DNA from 2 places in the Micrococcus sp. NPDC078436 genome. Region 2 is predicted to be linked to the other one. Evidence: riboswitches for the same ligand, from Rfam matches in the RefSeq annotation. Region 2 holds a riboswitch; the other holds the start of a gene.
The links. Region 2 has a riboswitch for thiamine pyrophosphate ahead of AB0302_RS00690 (FAD-dependent oxidoreductase). Riboswitches for the same ligand answer to the same signal wherever they lie in the genome.
Positions count from the first base shown of each region.

Region 1: it holds a riboswitch for thiamine pyrophosphate, as region 2 does, so the genes downstream of both, AB0302_RS02705 (thiamine ABC transporter substrate-binding protein) here and AB0302_RS00690 (FAD-dependent oxidoreductase) in region 2, are expected to answer to the same signal.

Region 1 covers NZ_JBFBLX010000003.1:15,620-26,451, forward strand. Annotated here, with positions in the region: gene AB0302_RS02670 (APC family permease) at 1-360, shown strand, start outside; gene AB0302_RS02675 (hypothetical protein) at 490-855, opposite strand; gene AB0302_RS02680 (alanine/glycine:cation symporter family protein) at 933-2,429, opposite strand; gene AB0302_RS02685 (ribonuclease H family protein) at 2,475-3,929, opposite strand; gene AB0302_RS02690 (TetR family transcriptional regulator) at 4,211-4,729, opposite strand; gene AB0302_RS02695 (ABC transporter ATP-binding protein) at 4,740-5,399, opposite strand; gene AB0302_RS02700 (iron ABC transporter permease) at 5,504-7,147, opposite strand; gene AB0302_RS02705 (thiamine ABC transporter substrate-binding protein) at 7,255-8,397, opposite strand; TPP riboswitch at 8,458-8,563, opposite strand; gene AB0302_RS02710 (AI-2E family transporter) at 8,609-10,006, shown strand; gene AB0302_RS02715 (agmatine deiminase family protein) at 9,900-10,832, opposite strand, start outside.
Region 2 covers NZ_JBFBLX010000001.1:140,902-151,733, reverse strand. Annotated here, with positions in the region: gene AB0302_RS00705 (ThiF family adenylyltransferase) at 1-16, opposite strand, end outside; gene AB0302_RS00700 (thiazole synthase) at 18-848, opposite strand; gene thiS (sulfur carrier protein ThiS) at 841-1,086, opposite strand; gene AB0302_RS00690 (FAD-dependent oxidoreductase) at 1,083-2,393, opposite strand; TPP riboswitch at 2,398-2,502, opposite strand; gene AB0302_RS00685 (thiamine phosphate synthase) at 2,549-3,262, shown strand; gene thiD (bifunctional hydroxymethylpyrimidine kinase/phosphomethylpyrimidine kinase) at 3,450-4,313, opposite strand; TPP riboswitch at 4,387-4,498, shown strand; gene thiC (phosphomethylpyrimidine synthase ThiC) at 4,497-6,353, shown strand; gene AB0302_RS00670 (DNA-3-methyladenine glycosylase I) at 6,528-7,238, shown strand; gene AB0302_RS00665 (NAD-dependent succinate-semialdehyde dehydrogenase) at 7,313-8,731, shown strand; gene putP (sodium/proline symporter PutP) at 8,851-10,479, opposite strand; gene hrpA (ATP-dependent RNA helicase HrpA) at 10,641-10,832, shown strand, end outside.

The DNA of each region.
Region 1 (10,832 bases), on a different contig from region 2:
TTCCTCGGCAAGGTCCTCCCGGGCCGGCAGACCCCGTGGGTGGCGGTCATCGTGACCACCGCGATCTCGCTGGTGCTCGCTCTCACGGGCACCCTCGAGCTGCTCGCGGGCATCATGGTGCTCCTGCTGCTCGTGGTGTTCGTGGCCGTGAACGTGGCCGTGCTGGTGCTGCGCAAGGACCCCGTGGCGCACCGCCACTACCGCGTGCCGGCGTTCCTGCCGGTCCTCGGCGTCGCCTCCTGCCTGCTGCTCGCCACGCAGGTGGAGCCCGAGGTCTGGATCGGCGGCATCCCGTTCCTCGTCGTGGCGGCTCTCCTCGCGGTGTTCGCCATGGCGAACCACCGGCGCCGGAACGCCTGAGACAGGCCCGGGAACGCCCCACCCGCCGAGGGCCTGGGTGGCCCGACCCGTCCGGACCCCGCACGCAGGAAGGGGCGGCCACCTCGGACGAGGTGACCGCCCCTTCCTGCGTGCGGTGGGAGGAACCGCTCAGAAGCCCAGCGGGCCACGGCGCGTGGTGCGTCGACCGGTGGTGCCGCCGAGCAGCGAGCCCAGCAGGCCGCCGCCGCGCGGGGTGCCCCGACGCGTCGTGGGGGCGTAGCCGCGGCGACCGGCCGCGCCGCCGGCCCGGCGCGCCAGCTGGCTCAGGGCCAGGCCGCCCAGCGCCGTGAGCATGCCGTGGGACGCACCCGACCGGCCGTTGGTGCGGCCGACACCGGACTGGCCCGGGCCGGGGCGGCCGAAGGACGCACGGGTGGAGCGGCCGCGGCCACGCTGCTGCGTGCCGCCGAGCGAACCGGTGAGGCTGGAGAGGATGCCCATGGTGATGTCCTCCTGGGACGTCGTGCCGGCCACGGGAGCGCGGCCGATCTGTTGAGCCCAACCTAGGCCGACGCCCCCCGGACGCGTCCAGTGCTCGCGGGCGCGCCGGTTCAGGCGCGGTGGCTGCCTGCGGAGAGCGAGTCCCCGCCGGCGCCGCGCAGCTGATCGCGGCCGGCGACGTCCGTGCCGTCCTCGGCGCCCCACAGGGCCACGCCGCGGGCCTCGGGGAGGTCCGAGATGTGGAAGTGCGGGTCCTGCCCGGCCTTGAGCTTGCGCTCGTAGTCCTTGAGGAGCTTCACGGCCAGGTGTCCCAGGGGCAGGATCGCGATGAGGTTGATGGTGGCCATGATCGCCGCGAAGGTGTCCGCGAGGTCCCACACGAGGGCCACCTTGGCGAGCGCGCCGCCGATCACGCACAGCAGCACGAGGAAGCGGAACACGGTGATGGCGCCGCCCGCATGGCGGCCGGCCAGGAAGCGGATGTTCGCCTCGCCGTAGTAGGTGTTGCCCAGCACGGAGGACCAGGCCAGGAAGAAGATGATGACGGTCAGCGCGGGGCCCGCCCACTGGCCCACGGCCTGCTGGAGCGCCCCCTGGGTGACCACCATGCCGAGCGCGTCCTTGTCCCCGTACGTCGGGTTGGAGAGCAGGATGATGAACGCGGTGGCCGTGCAGACGATCAGGGTGTCGAAGTAGACGCCGAGGGACTGCACGAAGCCCTGCTTCGCCGGGTGGGAGACCGCCGCGGTGGCGGCGGCGTTCGGGGCCGAGCCCATGCCCGCCTCGTTCGAGAACATGCCGCGGCGCACGCCGTGCAGGATCATCGCCATGCCGACGGCGGCGCCCGCCACCTGCTCCATGCCGAACGCGTGGCGCACGATGTGCAGGAACATCGCCGGGACCTCCGTGATGTTCACGATGATCACGATGATCGCCAGGATGATGTAGAAGACGGCCATGATGGGGACCACCACGTTGGTGACCGTGGAGAGGCGGCGCACGCCGCCGAAGATCACGAGGCCGGTGAGGACGGCCAGCCCCACGCCCACGATCCACGCCGTGGTGATGGACTGGCCCCAGTTGGCCTGCACGGACTCGGAGATCGAGTTGGACTGCACGGCGTTGAACACGAACCCGTAGGTGAACGTGATCGCCACGGCGAATACCATGGCGAGCCACTTCGAGCGCAGGCCGTCACGGATGTAGTAGGCGGGCCCGCCGAAGAACCCCTCCGAGCCCTTCTGCTTGTAGAGCTGGGCCAGCGTGGACTCGACGAACGCGGTGGCGCCGCCGAGGAGCGCCAGCAGCCACATCCAGAACACGGCGCCGGGTCCGCCGAGCACGATCGCGATGGCCACGCCCGCCACGTTGCCGGTGCCCACGCGGGAGGCCGCGGAGATGGTGAAGGCCCGGAACGGGGAGACGCCGTCGTCGCCGGGCCCCGTGGAGGATCCCGCCGTGACCGAGCGCAGCATCTCCGGGAGCATGCGCACCTGCACGCCGACCGTCCGGATGGTGAACCACACGCCTGCCACGGCCAGCAGCGCCATCACGACATACCAGTAGACGTTGTTGAAGGCGGCGATGGCCTCGGTGATCTGATCCATGCGCCCAGGCTACGTGCTGCGCCGGGCGGGCACGGCCCGCCGCGCTCAGGCGCAGTCGCTGTTCCAGGTCTCCGCGTACATCGCGTAGCGCAGCCGCACGATGTGCTCCAGGCGGCGGTGCAGGTCCCCCTCGGAGACGCCGGCGGCCGTGTTGCGCGCGGCCGAGCGGGCCAGGGCGTCGGCGAACTCGTTGCCCTCGAGGCCGGCGTGGCCCTTCACCCACGTGGTGTTCACGTGGACGCCGGCGGCCTGGCTGAGGTCCACGGCCGCCAGGAGCCGGCGCAGGGAGCGGCGGATGCGCTCGCCGCGCGCGCCGCCCAGGGTCAGGCGCTCGCGGTGGGCCTCGCGCAGCAGCGCCAGGGCCGCCCGGGAGTCCGAGTGGATGGTCACCTCGCCCCCCGGAGGGGCGCCCCAGGCCGCCATCAGGTGTCCCAGCACGAGGCCCTCGAGCTCCACCTCGAGCGGCAGGGTGGCCCCCTGCAGCGGATGGGCGGCCCACATCCGGTCGCGGGCGACGGCGGCCGCCCCTCCCGTGCGGGTGCCGCGCAGCAGGGACCCGTCCACGTACACGTCCGTGAGGTCGGCGGGATCCGTGAACGCGAGGCTGTGGTGCAGGCGCGGCAGGGTGCGCCGGATGAAGCGGTCCGCGCGGCGCCGGGAGAGGAACACCTGCCCCGAGCGGCGCCCCGCGGAATCCTCGGCCTCCTGGGCGCGCAGGTCCTCGAGGGCGATCCGCTCCGCCCCGAGCTGCATCACGCGGTCCGCGTCCACGTCCGGCAGCAGGTAGCTGGAGCGCTGCGAGCCCACGGGGGACTCGTCCAGGCGGTAGGAGACGACCGGCACGTCCGTGGGGGCGAGCATGCGCAGCAGCGTCAGGAGGTCGGCCTCCCGATCCGAGCGGAGGCGCACGATCACCGGGCGGCCCGCGGGGAGGTCGTGCAGCACGGTGTCCCAGAAGCGGTTGAGCCGTGGCGCGGTGATCAGTCCGGTCTGCACGGGCCCCTTGTCGTCGTCGCCGAGCTCGCGCAGCTCCAGGGTGCGGATGACGTACACGATCCCGTCCGGCACGGGATGCAGGTCCAGGCGCAGGGAGGGCCCGTGGGTGACGCCGGGGAGCATGGCCAGCGGATGGGCCACGACGCGCACCCCGTCCTGACGGACGCGGACGCGGGGCGGCGCCGGCCGCGGGGGGCGGGGGCGGCTGGCCGGGACGAGGTGGAGGGGACGCAGTCGGCCCCGCGGCGCGGAGGAGCGGGCATGCGCGGAGGTGTTCGGCTTGACCGGTCCGGCGTGGTCCGACCTCTTCGCGGTCGAACTGCCCGAGCCGACCGGGCCCACCCGCAGGAAGGCCCCGTCCCGGACCGGCGCGCCGGCGCGGTGGGCCGCGGGGCCGTGGAACGCCCAGGACACGTCGAGCAGCGCCGCGGGGATCGCGGCGTCTGCGTCGATGTGCACGGGGCGGTGCATGGCCTCGCGCGGGTGGTTCTTCCTGGCTCCCATGAGTGGCAATCCGGCGGGTCGAAGGGGTCTCACCGAGAATTCGTGCCGGACTCGGCGAGCGCGTCGGGTGGAACTGTGAGCCGACGCCGAGGGCGTAGCTCGTCATCTGTCACCCTCCACTGTAGGGAGCAGATCCGGTGCTGGGGAGGTCTGCGGAACGTTGCGTTCCGTCAGGGCGGAGGGATTCCGCGCCCCGTGGAGATCCGGAGCCCCCTGATCGACGTCGCAGAGCCCGCCGAATGCCGGGGGTCGACCTTCCCTGCACGGCACCCCTCCGGGCCTCAGAGGACGTTGCGGCGAAGCCCCTGGAAGTCCGGTCCCGTGACCACGCCGAGGGCCTGCGCCTGGGAGCGCTGCTGGCGCAGCGAGACCGTGCCGAGCAGCAGCGCGAGGGCCCGCTCGCCCTCCTCCGGGGAGTCGGCCGCCTCGGTCAGGAGCGTGTGCAGCGCCCCGCCGCCGAGGCCGAGCGCGAGCGCCGAGAGCACCACGTCCGTGCCGTCCCGGTGGCGCAGCAGCACCTGCTCCGCCACGGCGGCCCGCCCGGCGACGTCGCCGATCCGCCGGGCGCGCACCGTGTCACCGATCTCGGCGACGATCCGGTCCGCGACCCGGGCGAGCAGGGTCTGCTTGTCCGGCACGTGCCAGTACAGGGCGGAGGCCTGCACGCCGAGCACGGCGGCCACACGGCGCATGGAGAGGTCGCCCATGCCGAAGTCCTGCAGGATGCCGACGGCGGCGTCCACCACGTCCTCGGCGGTCAGCCGGCCCCGGGCGGAGGCGGCGGCAGGGGGCGGGGTCATGCGCCCGAGGCTACCCCGGACCCGTGCCGGGGCGCCCGTCGTCGTGGGTCCCGGACACCCCCAGGCGCACGGTGCGGTCGGCCATGACGGCGGCCTCCGAGAGGTCGTGGGTCACCACGACGGCGGTCACCCCGGCCGCCCGCAGCACCTCGCGGATCTGCACGGCGAGGCGTTCGCGCAGGTCCGCGTCCAGGGCGGAGAGCGGCTCGTCCAGCAGGAGGACGCGGGGGGAGGGGGCCAGCGAGCGGGCCAGGGCCACGCGCTGCGCCTGGCCGCCGGAGAGGCTCTGCACCGGCCGGTCCGCCAGTTCCGCGAGCCCGACGAGTGCCAGCAGCTCCGCCACCCGGGCGCGCCGGTGCGCCCGGTCCCACCCGGCTGCCTCGAGCCCGTAGCCCACGTTGCGGGCCACGGTGCGGTGGGGGAAGAGCTGTCCGTCCTGGAACACCATGCCCACGCCGCGCCGGTGGGTGGGCACGGAGGTCACGTCCTGCCCCCCGATCTCCACGGACCCGGCCACCACGTCCTCCAGGCCCGCGATGCCGCGCAGCACCGTGGACTTGCCCGAGCCGGAGGCGCCCACGAGGGCCACGATCTCGCCGGGCGCGAGCGTGAGGTCCACGCCGCGCACCGGCACCGCACCGTCGGGGTAGGCCACGCTCAGGCCGCTCACGCGCACCCCCGCCCCGGCGGGCGCGCCTGGCGTGCCGCCGCCGTCGTGGCAGACCGCCGCACCGCTGGCTTTCCCTGGGTGGGGCGTGCGCCCCTCCGCCGTGCTCACCACGCGCCTCCCGCTCCCGCCGCGCCCCGGGGACGCAGCCTCTCGCACACCAGCATGATCGCGGCGCTCAGCACGGCCAGTACCGTGGCCGCGGCGAGCGCCATCCCGTAGTTGTCCGCGCCCGGCCGGCCGAGCAGCCGCACGATCAGCACGGGCAGCGTGGGTCGGTCCGGGCTGGCGAGGAAGCTCGTGGCCCCGAACTCACCGAGGGACACCGCGAACGCGAACCCCGCCGCCAGCCCCAGCCCACGCGCCAGGAACGGCCCGTCCACCGTGGCCAGCACGCGCAGCGGCCCCGCCCCGAGTGTGCGGGCGGCCTCCCGCAGCCGCGGGTCGACGGAGGCCAGCACGGGCACGAGCGAGCGCACCACGAGGGGCAGCGCCACCACCGCCTGCGCGAGCGGCACGAGCAGTCCCGAGGCGGCCAGGTCCGGGGCCTGCGCCCGCAGGGAGACGACGAACCCGAAGCCCACCGTCACGGCGGAGACGCCGAGGGGCAGCAGGACGGCGCCGTCGAGCCAGCGCTGGGCCCGCCGGGCGAGCGCCGAGCGCACGGGCCGCGTGAGCAGGAGCGCGAGCGGCACGCCGGCGAGCAGGGTGAGGAGCGTGGCGTCCACGGCGGTGCGCCACGAGTGGTCCAGCGCCTCCAGGGGCGTGGTGCCGCCGGCGAAGCCGGCCCCCGAGCTCGTGGCCAGCAGGGTGTAGTTGCGCAGCCCCCACCCCTGGCTCGAGTGGAAGGAGCGGAGCACGAGGGTGCCCAGCGGCAGCAGCACGAGCGCCGCGGTGGCCAGCGTGGCGGCCACGGGCAGCGCGTCCGCGCGGGTGAGGCGGCGCAGCGGGGCGTCCCGCAGGCGCAGGGCGCGCACGCTCCGCGCCGCGGTGGCCCCGGAGATCCCGACGGCGGCCATGACCACCAGGAACTGCAGCGTGGAGAACACCGCGGCCACCCGCAGGTCCAGGTACACCGAGGTCTGCACCCAGATCTCGGACTCGAGGGTGCCGTAGCCCGGCCGGCCCAGGGTCTGGACGATCCCGAACGCCGAGGAGCAGAAGAGGAACACGAGTGCGGCCGAGCTGGCCACGGCGGGCGCCAGCTGCGGGAGGGTCACGGTGCGGAACGCGCGCCAGGGCGAGGCCCCGAGGGTGCGCGCGGCCTCCTCCTGCCGCGGGTCCAGCGACGCCCACAGCGCGCCCACCTGGCGCACCACCACGGAGACGTTGAAGAACACGAGGGCCAGCACGACGGCGGCGGTGGACTGGTCCAGGCCCGTCCACCCCAGCGGCCCGCCGGGGGCCAGCACGGCGCGGAACGCCACGCCCACGACGACGGTGGGCAGCACGAACGGGACCGTCACCACCGCGCGCAGCAGCGCGCGGCCCGGGAACGCCCGGCGGTGCAGCACGAGTGCGGCCGGCAGCCCGAGCAGGAGGGCGGCCACCGTGCCGGCCGCCGCCATCCCCAGGGTCTGCCCGAGGATCCGCCATGTGCGCTCGCGGGCGAGGACCTCGCCGAACGCGGTGAGGTCCAGTGCGCCGTCCGCGGACACGCCGCGCCACAGCATGGCCGCCACGGGCCACGCGAAGAACACCGCCAGGAACGCGAGCGGCACGACGGCGGCGAGCAGCCACCACGCGCCGATCCCGTCCCCGCCGGCCCGCGTGCGGCGCCGTCGCCGTCCGCCCGCGGGGCGACCCGGGGGCGCGAGGACGGGCTCGGCGAGCGCGGGCGGGCCGGGGACCTGAGAGGTCACTTCCCGGCGTGCTCCTCGTGCAGCGCGGTCCACTCCTTGAGCAGCTCCTCGCGCTCGGCGTCCACGGCCTTCGGATCCGGGGAGATGGGGTCCTCGGCGAGGGGGGCGTTCTCGGCCCACTCGGCGGGCAGCTCCACGGACTCGTCGATCGGGTACATGTACATGGACTCCGGCAGCGCCTTCTGCACGTCCTCGGAGAGGAGGAAGTCGATGAACGCCTGCGCGCCCTCGGGGTTCTTCGCGCCCTCGACGACGCCGGCGTACTCCGTCTGCGGGGTGCAGGAGGCCTCCAGGACGTCCGTGGCCGGGGCGAACGCGGGGGAGGAGGAGTAGGAGAGCACGATCGGGTACTCGCCCTTGCCCTCGCCGCCGGAGAAGTCGGTGTAGTACGCGTCCGACCACGAGGCGTCCACCTTGGCGCCGCCGTCGAGGGCCTTCTCCCACCAGCCCCTCCAGTCGTCGCCGAACTCCTCCTTGGTGGCGGCCAGGAGGGCGAGGCCGGGGGAGGAGGTCACGGGGCTGGTGAGCACCGTCAGCGTCGCGTACTGGGGGTCGGTGACGTCCTCGAGGGAGTCGGGGACCTCCATCCCCTCCGCCTCGAACCACGGGGTGTCCACGTTGAGGCACACCTGGCCCTGGTCCACGGGGATCATCCGGCCCTCGACCACGCGGTCCTTCGCGGACTCGGGCAGGTTCGCGGGGGTGTACTCGGCCACCACGCCCTCGTCGATGAGCCGGTGCGTGGAGTGGTCCTCGATGCCGTACACGCCGTCCACCGTGGGGTGGTCCTTGGCGAGCAGCAGCTGGTTGACCACGGAGCCGGCGTCGCCCGGGGCGGTGGTGGAGAGCTGGTGGCCCGACTCCTGCTCGAACCGGGCGATGAGCTCCTCGGGCAGCGCGAAGGAGTCATGGGTCATGATCGTGACGGTCTTGCCACCGCCCGCGGAGTCGGAGCCGGAGGCGGCGGAGCCGGACGTGGTGGCCGCGGCTGCGGCGTCCGCGGAGCCCGCCGCGGAGGAGGAGCCGGAGCCCCCCTGGCCGGAGAGCGAGCAGCCCGTGAGGGCGAGGGCGGCGACGGAGAGGGCCGCCAGCGCGGCGGTGCGCGGGCGGCGGGCGTGCTCGGTGGCGGTGCGGGTCATGCGGGTCTCCTCCTGCGCGGCGGGAGGGGCCGGGGGCGGGCCCGCGGCATGCGGACGCCCCGGGAAAGGGTCTCGACTTCCTTCGCCGGTGCGAGCCGGAGCAGGTTCGAGGGTCTGCGGCGGACCGCACTCTCAGCGCCGCTGCGGCGCTCCCCTGTCGATGTGGACTGGAGCCAGCCTATCGCGTCCGCGCCGACCTTAGACTGCACGCGTGAGCACCCCCGACGAGGCCGCGCCGGCCGGACCCGCCCCCGCCCCCCAGGTCGCCCCGGCGACGCCGGCCTCCGACTGGGACATCCGCAGGCCGCACCGGATGTGGCCGCGCATGCTCGTGATCGTGCTGACGCTCGCGGGCCTCGTGGTGCTCGTGCAGTTCCTGCAGGGCATCTCCTCCATCATCGCGCCCGTCTTCCTCGGGCTGAACCTCGTGATCGTGGCCTACCCCCTGCAGCGCTGGCTGATCGAGCGCGGCGTGCACCCCGTCCTCGGGGCCACGGCCACGGTGCTCCTCGTGGTCACCGTGCTGGCCGTGTTCGTGGGGCTGATCTTCTGGTCCGGGCTCGAGCTGGTGAGCTCCCTGCCCGAGTACGCGGGGCGGTTCCAGGCGATCATGCAGGACGTCTCGGCGTGGCTGTCCTCCCAGGGGCTCACCCCGGACATGGTGAACGCGCAGCTGCAGGCCGTGGACATCAAGCAGGTCACGGGCGCCGCCGTCACCGCCCTGACCGCCATCGCGTCCAACGTCTACGCGGTGGTGGGCCTGCTGATCACCGTGGTCATGGGGATGTTCTTCCTGGCCATGGACTCCATGGCCGTGGAGCGCCGCGTCCAGCTGCTGAGCTCGGCCCGCCGGGAGTTCGGCCAGGCGCTCATGGACTTCGCGGGCGGCGTGCGCCGGTACTGGGTGGTGACCACCGTGTTCGGGCTGATCGTGGCCGTCCTGGACGTCGTGGCGCTCCTGGTGATCGGCGTGCCGATGGCCCTCGTGTGGGGCGTGCTGAGCTTCCTCACCAACTACGTGCCCAACATCGGCTTCATCATCGGCCTGATCCCGCCGGCCATCCTGGGCCTCGCGGAGGGCGGCTGGCCCGCCTTCCTCGGCGTCGTCATCAGCTACTCGGTGCTCAACTTCGTGCTGCAGTCCATCATCCAGCCCAAGGTGGCCGGGGACGCGATCGGCGTGATCCCCACCGTCAGCTTCCTCTCCCTGCTGTTCTGGGCGTGGGTCCTCGGCCCGCTCGGTGCGATCCTCGCGCTCCCCTGCACCCTGCTGGCCAAGGCCATCCTGATCGACGCCGATCCGAACGCACGGTGGATCAACTCGCTGATCGCCTCGGACCTGAAGGGCATGGAGCGGAGGCAGTCCACCCTTCTGGCCCGGCTGCGCGGCGGCTCCTCCGCGGAGGAGGGCAGCCACACGCGCGAGGAGGCGCGCGGGGTGAGCGTGGGCCTGAGCCCCGCGGAGGCCCGGCGCGCCAAGCGGGGGCAGCGCCCCGCCGGGGTCAGCGGCGTGGGGGAGCGGCCGGAGGATGCGGGGCCGCCGCTGAGTCCGGCCCCGGATCCCGTGGCCGGTCCTGCGGACGGGGCTGCACCAGCACCAGGTCGGTGAGGGAGCCGGCCAGGCGCAGCAGGGGAGGCGCCGGGAAGCGCAGCTGACGCCGTCCCGGGTGCAGCTCGGCCGTGAGCGCCGTGGCCGCCTCCTCCGTCGGCGCGTCCTCGAACGCCGGCCGCAGCACGTGCCCGCCCATCGGGACGGCGTCCACGAGCGAGCGCACCCCCTGCTCGGCGGGGTCGTAGGCCTCGGGCAGCGCGCCCCCGGGCACGGTGCGCACGCGCAGCGCACGGCCTGCCGCGTCCGGCGTGCCCTCGAGTCCGCGCAGCGCGGCCGCGCCGACCGCGTGCTCGGGGTGGAACCGGTCGGCACGCCAGTGCACCGCCAGCCGCCCCGGCTCGACGAAGCGCATCCAGCCGCCGAGGTGGCCCGGTCCGCCGAAAGGCCCGCTCCCCGGACGCCGGGGCAGGGCGGTCCAGACCACGCGCGTGACGCCCAGCAGGCCCGTGAGCTCGGCCTCCGCCTGGGCGGCGCTCCAGCCCGGGTTGACCTCCGGGGCCAGCACGGCGCCGGCGTCGACCACGGCGGTGCCCGCCCCGTCCGTCACCCACGAGTCGCGGGAGGCGGCCAGCAGCGGGGTGCGCACGGGGAGCCCGGCGGCGCGGGCGATCGCGCCGCCCACCGCGGCGTCGCGGTGCACGCCGACGTCGGGGTGCCGGGAGCGCGGGTCCAGGCGCCAGTGCACGGCCTCGCCGGCGGGCAGGAACGTGGGGCCGGTGCGGCCGACCAGGGGGGTGTCGAGGGGGACCGGGAGCTGCTCGACCGCGCCGGGGAGCAGGCGCGCGGCCGCCGCACGGTCCTCGGGGTCCACGAGGACGGCGAC
Region 2 (10,832 bases):
GGTCCGCGGCGCTCACCTCACCACCACCCCGTCCGGTCGTCGCCCTCGCCCACGGGGGCGATCCGCCCGGCCATCGGCGAGGACGCCGTGGCGAGCGCACGCGGCGGGATGCGCCCGGCGTGGGCGGCCTCCCAGCCGGACTCGACCGCGAGCGCGAGCGCCCGGGCCATGCGCGCCGGATGCGCGGCGCGCGTGATGGCGGACGCGGCCAGGACGGCGTCGCACCCGGCCTCCATCGCGAGGACCGCGTCCGAGGCGGTGCCCACGCCGGCGTCGAGGATGATCGGCACGGACGCGCGCTCGCAGATCAGCTCGAGGGAGTGGCGGTTGAGGATGCCCAGGCCGCTGCCGATCGGCGAGCCGAGCGGCATGACGGCGGCCGCGCCCGCCTGCTCGAGGCGCCGCGCGGCCACGGGGTCGTCCGAGGTGTAGGCCAGCACGGTGAAGCCGTCGGCGACGAGCCGCTCGGTGGCCTCGAGGGTCTCGACGACGTCGGGCAGCAAGGTGCTCTCGTCGGCGATCACCTCCACCTTGACCATGTCCGTCTCGAGCGCCTCGCGGGCCAGCTGCGCGGTGAGGACGGCATCGCGCGCCGTGTGGCAGCCCGCCGTGTTGGGGAGCACCGCGATGCCGAGACGGTCCAGCAGCGGGATCACGCCCGAGCCCCCGCCCACGGCGTGGCGGCGCATGGCGACTGTCGTGAGCGTGGTGCCCGAGGCGACCAGGGCGGCCTCGAGCGCGGCGAGGTCCGTGATGCCGCCCGTGCCCATGATGAGGCGCGAGCCGATCTCGCGACCGCCGACGGTGAGGGGCGGGACGACGTCCGGTGCTCCCCCGCGCTCAGCCACCCTGCACCGCCGTCACGATCTCGAGACGCGCACCGGCCTCGGGCACGGTGGCGTCCCAGCGGGAGCGCGGCACGACGGCCTCGTCCACCGCGACCGCGACGCCGAGCCGTCCGCCGTCGGCGGCCGTGCCATCGGGGCGGATCTCGCGGCCGGTCAGCTGCGCGACCACCGCGCGGAGGGAGAGCGGCGCGTCGAACGCTCTCACCTCGCCGTTGACCGTCAGGGTGTGCGGGCTCATGCGGGGACCTCCTGCGTGGGGGCGGGGGACGACTCGGCGGACGGCGCCGAGATGGCGAAGCGGTCGGGGCGGACGAGGTCGAGCAGCCCCTCGTCGTCGGCGGTCCAGGCGGGGCCGGCCCCGCCTGGCCTGCCCGGCTCCCCCGCCGCCCGGCGAACCAGCTCCAGCGCGGCGTGCGCCGACCACGCCGCGAGCAGCACCCCGTGCCGGTGGTGGCCGGTGCAGACGATCACGCGGGGCGCATCCGGCAGCGGGCCGAGGAACGGGGCGTCGTCGGGGCTGCCGGGGCGGGCGCGCGTGGTGACCTCCTCAAGCAGGCAGTCCCGGATGGCGGGCAGGATGCGGGCGGCGTCCTCGAGGAGGTCGAGCACGGCGCCGGCGGGGGTGCCGGCCTCGCGGTCCTCGCGGCTCGTCGCGCCGAGCACGAGCCCGCCGCCCGCGCGCGGGACGAGGTACACGGGCCGTCCGCCCACCAGAGCGCGCACGGTCCGGCTGAGCAGGTGCTCCTCTCCCGGGGCCAGCAGGGACGCCGGCACCCGCAGGCGCAGGATGTCCCCGTGCACGGGGCGCAGCGGCAGGGGCAGGGCGGCGGGGTCGCCCCCGAGCGCGGCGTGGCCGAGCCCCGCGGCCAACACGGCGACGTCGGCGGTGATCGGCTGCGCGGTCCCGGCACACCCGGCGGTGGTCACCTCCACCTCCTCGCCCACCTGGTGCACCGTCACGGCACGGGCGGGGACCAGGTGCACGCCGTCGTCGGCGGCGAGGCGCGTCAGGGCCGCGGCACGGGCCCGGCGGGGGTCGAGCTGATCGTCGTCGGGGGCGTCGAGGGCGCCGGCGAGGGCGGGTGAGAGGGCCGGCTCGGCGCGGCGCAGCGCCGCGACCGTCACCGGGGCGACGGGACGCGGCAGCCGCAGGGCGGTGCCGGGCTCCGCGGCGGGGGCCTGATCCGCGCCCGCGGCGTCGACGGACGAGAGCGTCTCGCGCCAGCGCCGCGCGTCGGCGGGCTCGGCGCCCACGAGCCACGCACCCTCCACGCGGTGGCCCGCGGAGGCGCCACCGGCCTCGATCCGGGCGACGAGGTCGCCGGTGAGCGCCCAGGACCGGGCGAGGAGCGCGCCGAGCCCGGACTGCGAGTACTGGGTCTCCCCGAGCGGGGCGAGCATGCCGGCCGCGGCGTGGGTGGCGGCGTCGCCGGCGGCGGGCGCGTCCAGGTCCGGGGCGATCACGGTCACCTCGTGGCCGGCGTCCCGCAGGCGCACGGCCGTCGCGAGGCCGACGATCCCGGCCCCCACCACCACGCAGCGCATGGGCTCCTCCTCACGGCGGCATGATCCGCATCGAGTCTGATGGTCGGCGCGCCCCGCGCGTGCGCGGACTGCGTCCCTCTCAGCCCGCTGTGGCGCGGGCTCCCATGGATGCCGCCCAGCATACGCCCGGTGGGCGGACGTGGCAGGGTGGGCGCATGCCGCACCGCCCCGCCGCCCTCGCCACACGCGCCGAGCGCGCCCGCCGCCTCGCGGGCGCCCGCCTGTACGTCTGCACGGACCTCTCCCGCCACGTCCGCGACGACGGCGCCCTCGACGCCGGCGCGTTCGCCGCCTTCGCGGCCGCGTGCTTCCGCGGCGGCGTGGACGCCCTGCAGGTGCGAGACAAGCAGGTCGAGGTGGGCGTCGAGCTCGAGGCCCTGGCGATCGTGGTGGAGCTGGCGCGCGAGCACGGGGCGCTTTCCGCCGCGAACGACCGGGCCGACGTCGCACTCCTGGCCGGCGTGGACGTGTTCCACGCGGGCCAGGACGACCTGACGAGCACGCAGGCGAGGCGCGTGCTCGGCCCCGAGGTGCTGCTCGGGCGGTCCTGCCGCACCGAGGAGCAGGTGCGCGGGGCCGCGGCCGATCCGGAGCTGGACTACTTCTGCACCGGGCCGGTGTGGGAGACGCCGACCAAGCCCGGCCGGGCCGCCGTGGGGCTCGCTCTGCCGCGGTTCGCGGCGGAGATCACCGCCCCCGGCGGCGAGGCGGCGGGACGTGTGTTCTTCGCGATCGGCGGGATCGACGAGGACCGTGTGCCCGCGGTGCTGGGCACGGGCGCCGAGCGGATCGTGGTGGTGCGGGCCGTGACCGGCGCCGACGATCCGGAGGCGGCGACGCGGAGTCTGCGTGCGGCGGTCACGGGCTGACGCTGCCGCGCCCGGGTGGGAGCGGCGCGGCAGCGCCGCGTGGACGACCCCCGCCCTCGCCACGGGGTCATCGACCGTGACCATGACGCGGTCGTGCTCCTGCGTCTCGTCGAGGGGGACCTCCAGGAGCGGCCTCGTCGAACTCCCTGGGTCTGCCCATGGTTCGAGGGGAGCCATTCCAGAACGATCAGTCCCGATCGCCCGCCCCCCGGTCCCGATGGCTGTGGTCGAGCGGGCCGTGCCAGCGGTCGGTGCGCCGGCCGACGTCGAGCCGCTCCCCCGCCGCGATGGCCTCCGCGAGCCACGGCTTGGCCGTGCGCAGGGCGTCCTCCCAGGCCGTCCCGCCCGCGGCGAGCACCGCGAGCGCCGAGGAGAGCGTGCAGCCCGTTCCATGCGTCGACCGGGAGGAGACGCGCGCGCCGCGCACCTCGGTGACCCGGCCTTCGGGGCCGATCACGGCGTCCGGGACCCCTTCCGCGAGGTCCGCGGCATGCCGGAGGTGGCCGCCCTTCAGGACGACCGTCACACCGTGCTCCGCGGCGAGGCCGCGGGCCAGCTCCAGGGCGTCCGCCCACCGCGCGGGGACGTCCGCGCCGGTCAACGCCGCGAGTTCGGGCAGGTTGGGCGTGACGACGTCCACCGCTGCGAGCAGCGGCGCCCACCCGGCGGGCACGGCGGCGTCGGAGAGCGCGTCCCCCGAGCTCGCCACCATCACGGGATCCAGCACGACGCGCGGGGGCCGGACCCGCTCGAGCCAGTCGCGGACGGCATCCCGGAGCTCGGGCGAGCCGAGCATGCCGATCTTCACGGCGTCGAGCCCGATGTCCGCGGCGACCGAGTCCAGCTGGGCGCGGACGACGTCGACGGGCAGCGGATGCACCGCCTGCACGCCCTGCGTGTTCTGCGCCGTGACGGCCGTGATCGCGGTGAGCCCGTAGCCGCCCCACGCCGCGATGGTCTTGAGGTCGGCCTGGATGCCGGCGCCGCCGCCGGAGTCGGAGCCGGCGATGGACAGGACGCGGGGCACGGACCGGCAGTCGGGGGCGCTCATGCGGCCCAGGGTGCCACGTCCGGCGCCCCCGCCGTGCGGTTCGACACACGCGGCCCGGATGGTCTAGCGTCCGTGGCATCCCCACGGGGGCCCCTGGCATGGGGCTGAGATCGGACTGACGCCGTCCGACCACCGTCTGAACCTGTCCGGGTCATGCCGGCGAAGGAAGAAGGAGACACGGCCATGGCCGTTTCCGAGCGCACCGCTCCGCCCACCGCCCCTGCCCCCGCCGAGGCCGCCGCGTCCGAGTCCGCCGAGGCCGGCGCCGCCGTCGTCGCGGAGGAGAACTACCCCACGCACCGCCTGGGCTTCCTCGAGGACCCCGAGCACGGCATCCGCGTGCCGGTGACCCGCGTGCACCAGGACGACTCCCCCGCCGGCACCCCGAACGAGCCGCTCACCGTGTACCGCACCATGGGCCCGGGCGCCGACCCCACCCGCGGCCTTCCGCCCCTGCGCGCGGAGTGGATCCGCACGCGCGGCGACGTCGAGGAGTACGCGGGCCGCGAGCGCGACCTGCTCGACGACGGCCGCTCGGCCGTGCGCCGCGGCGCCTCCACCCAGGAGTGGCAGGGAGAGACGCGCGCACCCCTGCGCTCGGTCGAGGGCCGGCGCGTGACCCAGATGCACTACGCCCGCCGCGGGGAGATCACCCCGGAGATGCGCTACGTCGCCCTGCGCGAGGGCGTGGACGTGGAGCTGGTGCGCTCCGAGGTCGCGGCCGGCCGCGCCATCATCCCGACGAACGTGAACCACCCCGAGTCGGAGCCGATGATCATCGGCAAGGCGTTCGCCGTGAAGGTCAACGCGAACATCGGCAACTCGGCGGTGACGTCGTCGATCGCCGAGGAAGTCTCGAAGCTGCAGTGGGCCACCCGCTGGGGCGCGGACACCGTGATGGACCTGTCCACGGGCGACGACATCCACACCACCCGCGAGTGGATCCTGCGCAACTCCCCGGTGCCGATCGGCACCGTGCCGATCTACCAGGCCCTCGAGAAGGTCGGCGGCGACCACCAGGCCCTGACCTGGGAGATCTTCCGCGACACCGTGATCGAGCAGTGCGAGCAGGGCGTGGACTACATGACCGTGCACGCCGGCGTGCTGCTGCGCCACGTGCCGCTGTCCGCGGACCGCGTCACCGGCATCGTCTCCCGCGGCGGCTCGATCATGGCCGGCTGGTGCCTGGGCCACCACAAGGAGAACTTCCTCTACGAGCACTACGACGAGCTCTGCGAGATCTTCGCGCGCTACGACGTCGCGTTCTCCCTGGGCGACGGCCTGCGGCCGGGTTCCGTGGCGGACGCCAACGACGCCGCCCAGTTCGCCGAGCTCGACACGCTGGCCGAGCTGACGGAGCGGGCGTGGGCGTACGACGTCCAGGTCATGGTGGAGGGCCCCGGCCACATCCCGCTGCACCTGGTGCGGGAGAACGTGGAGCGCCAGCAGGAGCTGTGCAAGGGGGCCCCGTTCTACACGCTCGGCCCCCTCGTCACGGACATCGCCCCGGCGTACGACCACATCACCTCGGCCATCGGCGCCACGGAGATCGCCCGCTACGGCACGGCGATGCTCTGCTACGTCACGCCCAAGGAGCACCTGGGCCTGCCGAACCGCGACGACGTGAAGACGGGCGTGATCACCTACAAGATCGCGGCGCACGCCGCCGACGTCGCCAAGGGACACCCGGGCGCCCGCGACCGCGACGACGCGCTGTCCAAGGCCCGCTTCGAGTTCCGCTGGCGCGATCAGTTCGGCCTGGGCCTAGATCCGCAGCTCGCCGAGGAGTACCACGACGAGACGCTGCCCGCCGAGCCGGCCAAGACCGCGCACTTCTGCTCGATGTGCGGGCCGAAGTTCTGCTCGATGCGCATCAGCCAGGACATCCGCTCCGAGTTCGGCACGGCCTCGGACCAGGCGCGGATCGCGGAGGCGGGCATGGCGGCGAAGTCGCAGGAGTTCCTGTCCCAGGGCGGCTCCGTGTACCTGCCCCAGCCGACCGTGCGCTCGGGCGGGGAGCCGGTGCCCGCGGCGGAGTGAGTGCCGGCGCGGGGGCGGCCCGGCCGTCCTGACCGCCCTGGCGGCGTGCGCGAGAGCACCGCCTGGTCCACGTGCTGCGCCGCCGCTCCTGCACCGGCGCCCGCACCGGGGAGCGCGTCCACCGGCGGCCTCCCCGGCTGACGACCCGTGCCATCGCTCCCCTAGCCTGGCCGCATGGACACCGACACCACGCACGGGACCCGGACTCCCCCCGGCGCCGAGTCCCCCGCCCTGGTCATCGGCGACGGCGGCCGGGCCCGTCCCGCCTGGGCCGCCGCCGACCCCCTGCTGCGCGCCTACTACGACGAGGAGTGGGGCGTCCCCGTCACGGACGAGGCGGGCGTGTTCGAGCGGCTCGTCCTCGAGGCGTTCCAGGCGGGCCTGAGCTGGCGGACGGTCCTGGCGAAGCGGCCCCGCTTCCGCGAGGCCTTCGTCGGCTTCGACCCGGACGCGGTCGCGGCCTTCCGCGAGGGCGACGTCGCGCGGCTCATGTCGGACGCCGGCATCATCCGCAACCGGGCGAAGATCCTCGCGGCCGTCGCCACGGCGCGGGCCGTCGTCGACATGCGGGCGGACGAGTTCACGCCCCTGCACGCCGCCTCGCCGGGGGCCGGCCCCGGATGGCAGGGCGAGGGCGACCGTCCCGTGCGGGGCGTCGCCGGGCTGGTCTGGTCCCATCAGCCCGCCGAGTCCCCGCGCCCGGAGACGCCGGCGGACATCCCGTCCACCTCGGACGAGTCCCGCGCCCTGGCGAAGGAGCTCAAGCGGCGCGGTGCGCGGTTCGTCGGTCCGACGACATGCTTCGCCCTGATGGAGGCGGTCGGCGTGGTGGACACCCACCTGCTCGGCTCCTGGCGAAGGGGCGCGTCCGGCGTCTGGGGCTGAGCGGAGGAGAGGAGGCAGGATGGCAGGAGAACCCGACGTCGCGGTGCGGCGCCGGCCTCGATGAAGGAGTCAGCATGACCGCGTCCCAGACCGCCTCCACCACGTATCGCACGATCAACCCGGCCACCGGGGAGCTCGTCCAGGAGTTCGAGCCCGCCACGGACCAGCAGGTCGCCGAGGCCCTCGACGCGAGCCAGGCCGCCTACGAGTCCTGGTCCGCGAAGACCGTGGCCGAGCGCGCGGCCGTGGTGAAGCGCATCGCCGAGCTGCTCGCCGAGCGTGCGAAGGACATCGCGACGCTCATCACCACGGAGATGGGCAAAGCCCTCGGCGGGGCCGTGGGAGAGGTCCGCTACAGCGCCCAGATCTTCGCCTACTACGCGGACGGCGCGGAGGAGATGCTCGCGGACGAGCCCGTCAAGGACTTCTCCGGTCAGGAGGCGTTCATCCAGAAGCTGCCGCTCGGCCCCCTGCTGGGGATCATGCCTTGGAACTTCCCCGTGTACCAGGTGGCCCGCTTCGCCGCACCGAACCTGGTCCTCGGCAACACCATCCTGCTCAAGCACGCCGAGATCAACCCCCAGACCGCTCAGCTCCTCGAGGACCTGTTCCGGGAGGCCGGACTGCCGGAGGGCGTGTACCAGAACCTCTTCGCCACCCACGATCAGGTCTCCACGATCATCGCGGACCCGCGGGTGCAGGGCGTGTCCCTCACCGGCTCGGAGCGCGCCGGCGCGGCGGTGGGCGAACAGGCCGGCCGCCACCTCAAGAAGTGCGTGCTGGAGCTCGGCGGCTCCGATCCGTACATCGTGCTCTCCACGCCGGATGTCCGCGCCGCCGCGCGTGACGCCCTGCGGACCCGCCTGGGCAACTGGGGCCAGGCCTGCAACTCCAACAAGCGCATGATCGTGATGGACGACATCTACGAGGAGTTCGTCGCCGAGCTCGTGGCCGAGGCCCGCAAGCTCGTCCCGGGCGACCCCGCGTCGCGTGACGCGGGCATCTACGGCCCCCTGTCCTCCGAGTCCGCGGCGGACGGCCTCGCGGAGCAGGTCGCGGCGGCCCGCGCGGGCGGTGCCACCGTGCACGTGGGCGGCGAGCGCGTGGCGGGTCCGTCCGGCGGCGGCTTCTACGTCTCCCCGGCCGTCATCACGGATGTGGAGAAGGACAACCGCGTGTTCCGCGAGGAGCTCTTCGGCCCTGCGGCCGTCGTCTACAAGGTGTCCTCCGCCGAGGAGGCGGTCGCCCTGGCCAACGACTCGCAGTACGGCCTGGGCGGCGCCGTGTTCTCCACCGACCTCGAGGAGGCGAAGGGCGTGGCCGATCGCCTCGCCGTGGGCATGGCGAACGTGAACCAGTACGCCCCGGCCGGCCCGAACCTGCCGTTCGGCGGCGTCAAGCGCTCGGGCTTCGGCCGGGAGCTCGGCCCGCACGCCGTGGACGAGTTCGCCAACAAGCGCCTCTACACGGTGCAGGGTCCGCTTCAGGGCTGACCCTCACCGGCCGGGAAGATCCTCATGCCCGCAGGCTCTCGAACGCGCCGAGGGCGGGGCACCGGCCATGCACACGGCATGGCGGGCGCCCCGCCCTCGGCGGAACGGTCAGCGAGAGGTCAGGCGGTCGGCGCGGCGGTGGAGCCGGCCGGGCCGCTGTTCGCCACGGCCGGACCGGAGCCGGTGACCGGCTCGCGGCCCTGCACGATGTCGATCGCGCCGGTGAACTCACGCTCGATGTGCGCCTGGACGTGGCGCGAGCGCTGGGTGAACAGCGAGACGAGGACGCCCGCGATCAGCGCGGCGACGAAGCCGGGCAGGAGCTCGTAGAGGCCGAACCAGCTCCACGTGTCCGCGGAGGCCTCGGACCAGGACCACGCCACGGCGGCGCCGACGACCATGGCGGCCATCGCGCCCCACGAGGTGAACTTCTCCCAGTACAGGGCGAGCAGGATCACGGGGCCGAACGCGGCGCCGAAGCCGGCCCACGCGAAGGACACGAGGTCGAGCACGGAGGAGTCCGGGTTCAGCGCGAGCAGGCCGGCGATCAGGGCGATCACGAGCACACCGAGGCGGCCCATCCACAGCAGCGTCTTCGGGGAGGCGGTGCGCCCGCCCACCTTGAACAGGTCCTCCACGAGAGCGGAGGAGCACACCACGAGCTGCGAGGACAGGGTGGACATGACGGCGGCGAGCACGGCCGCCAGCACGAGGCCCGCGATGAACGGGTGGAACATGATGGAGGAGAGCACGAGGAACACGGTCTCCGGGTCGGCGAGCGTGGTGCCCGGGTTGGCCTGGAAGTACGCGATGCCCACGAGCGCGGTGAGGACGGCGCCGAACACGGAGAGCGTCATCCACGTGATGCCCACGCGCCGGGCGACGGTCGCATCCTGGGCGGTGCGCAGCGCCATGAAGCGCACGATGATGTGCGGCTGGCCGAAGTAGCCGAGGCCCCACGCGAGCGAGGAGAGGACGCCGATCAGTGTCGCGTTGGCGAACAGCGAGAAGTGGTCCACGGGGTCACCGGCCGCCGCCGAGGCGGCATCGGCGGCACGCAGGCCCTCCACGACGGCGTCCCAGCCGCCCATGGAGATGATCACGACGATCGGCACGATCACCAGCGCGAGGAACATGAGGATGCCCTGGGCCACGTCGGTCAGGGATGCGCCCAGGAAGCCGCCGAAGAGGGTGTACAGCACGGTGATGCCGGCCACCACGATCATGCCGGTGAGGTAGTTGATGCTGATGCCCTCGGCGTAGAGCGAGTCCGGCCCGAAGGTCGACTCGATGAACTTGCCGCCGGCCACCATGCCGGAGGACACGTAGAACGTGAAGAAGACGAGGATGATGAGGCCGGCCACGATGCGCAGGATGTGCGTGCGGTCCTTGAAGCGGTTCTCCAGGAAGGAGGGGATCGTCACGGAGTTTCCGGAGACTTCGGTGTAGGAGCGCAGGCGCGGGGCCACGACCTTCCAGTTCACCCAGGCGCCGACGACGAGGCCGACGGCCATCCAGCCCTCGACGAGGCCGGCGGCATAGATGGCGCCGGGCAGGCCCATGAGCAGCCAGCCGGACATGTCCGAGGCGCCGGCGGAGAGAGCGGCCACCGAGGGCTTCATGTTTCGCCCGGCCAGGAGGTAATCGTCCAGGTCGGAGTTCTGTTTCGAGGCGTACAGGCCGATCGCCACCATGGCGGCGAAGTACAAGCCGATTGCCAATAACAAATAGATCGTGTTCATGTCCATTATTCCAGAGTTCCACAGATCGTCCCTGAACCCCAGCCGAAAGTCCGTGTGACAGAATGCCCGGCTCACGGCGATGACGAGGCCCACACCCGCGGGGACGTCATCCCTCCGCGGCGAACACCCCGCGCGGCGCCGACCGGCCTCCGTAGACTGGTCCGGCCATGACCGACTCCTCACGCCCCGGGACCCCCGACGCCGCCCCCACCGCGCCCGTCGACGCCCCCGGCAGCACCCCCACCTCCCCCGCCCCGCGCGAGCTCTCCTTCCCCGAGCACCTGCCGGTGGCGGAGCGCCGCGAGGAGATCATGGCGGCCATCCGCGACCACCAGGTGGTGATCGTCGCGGGCGAGACC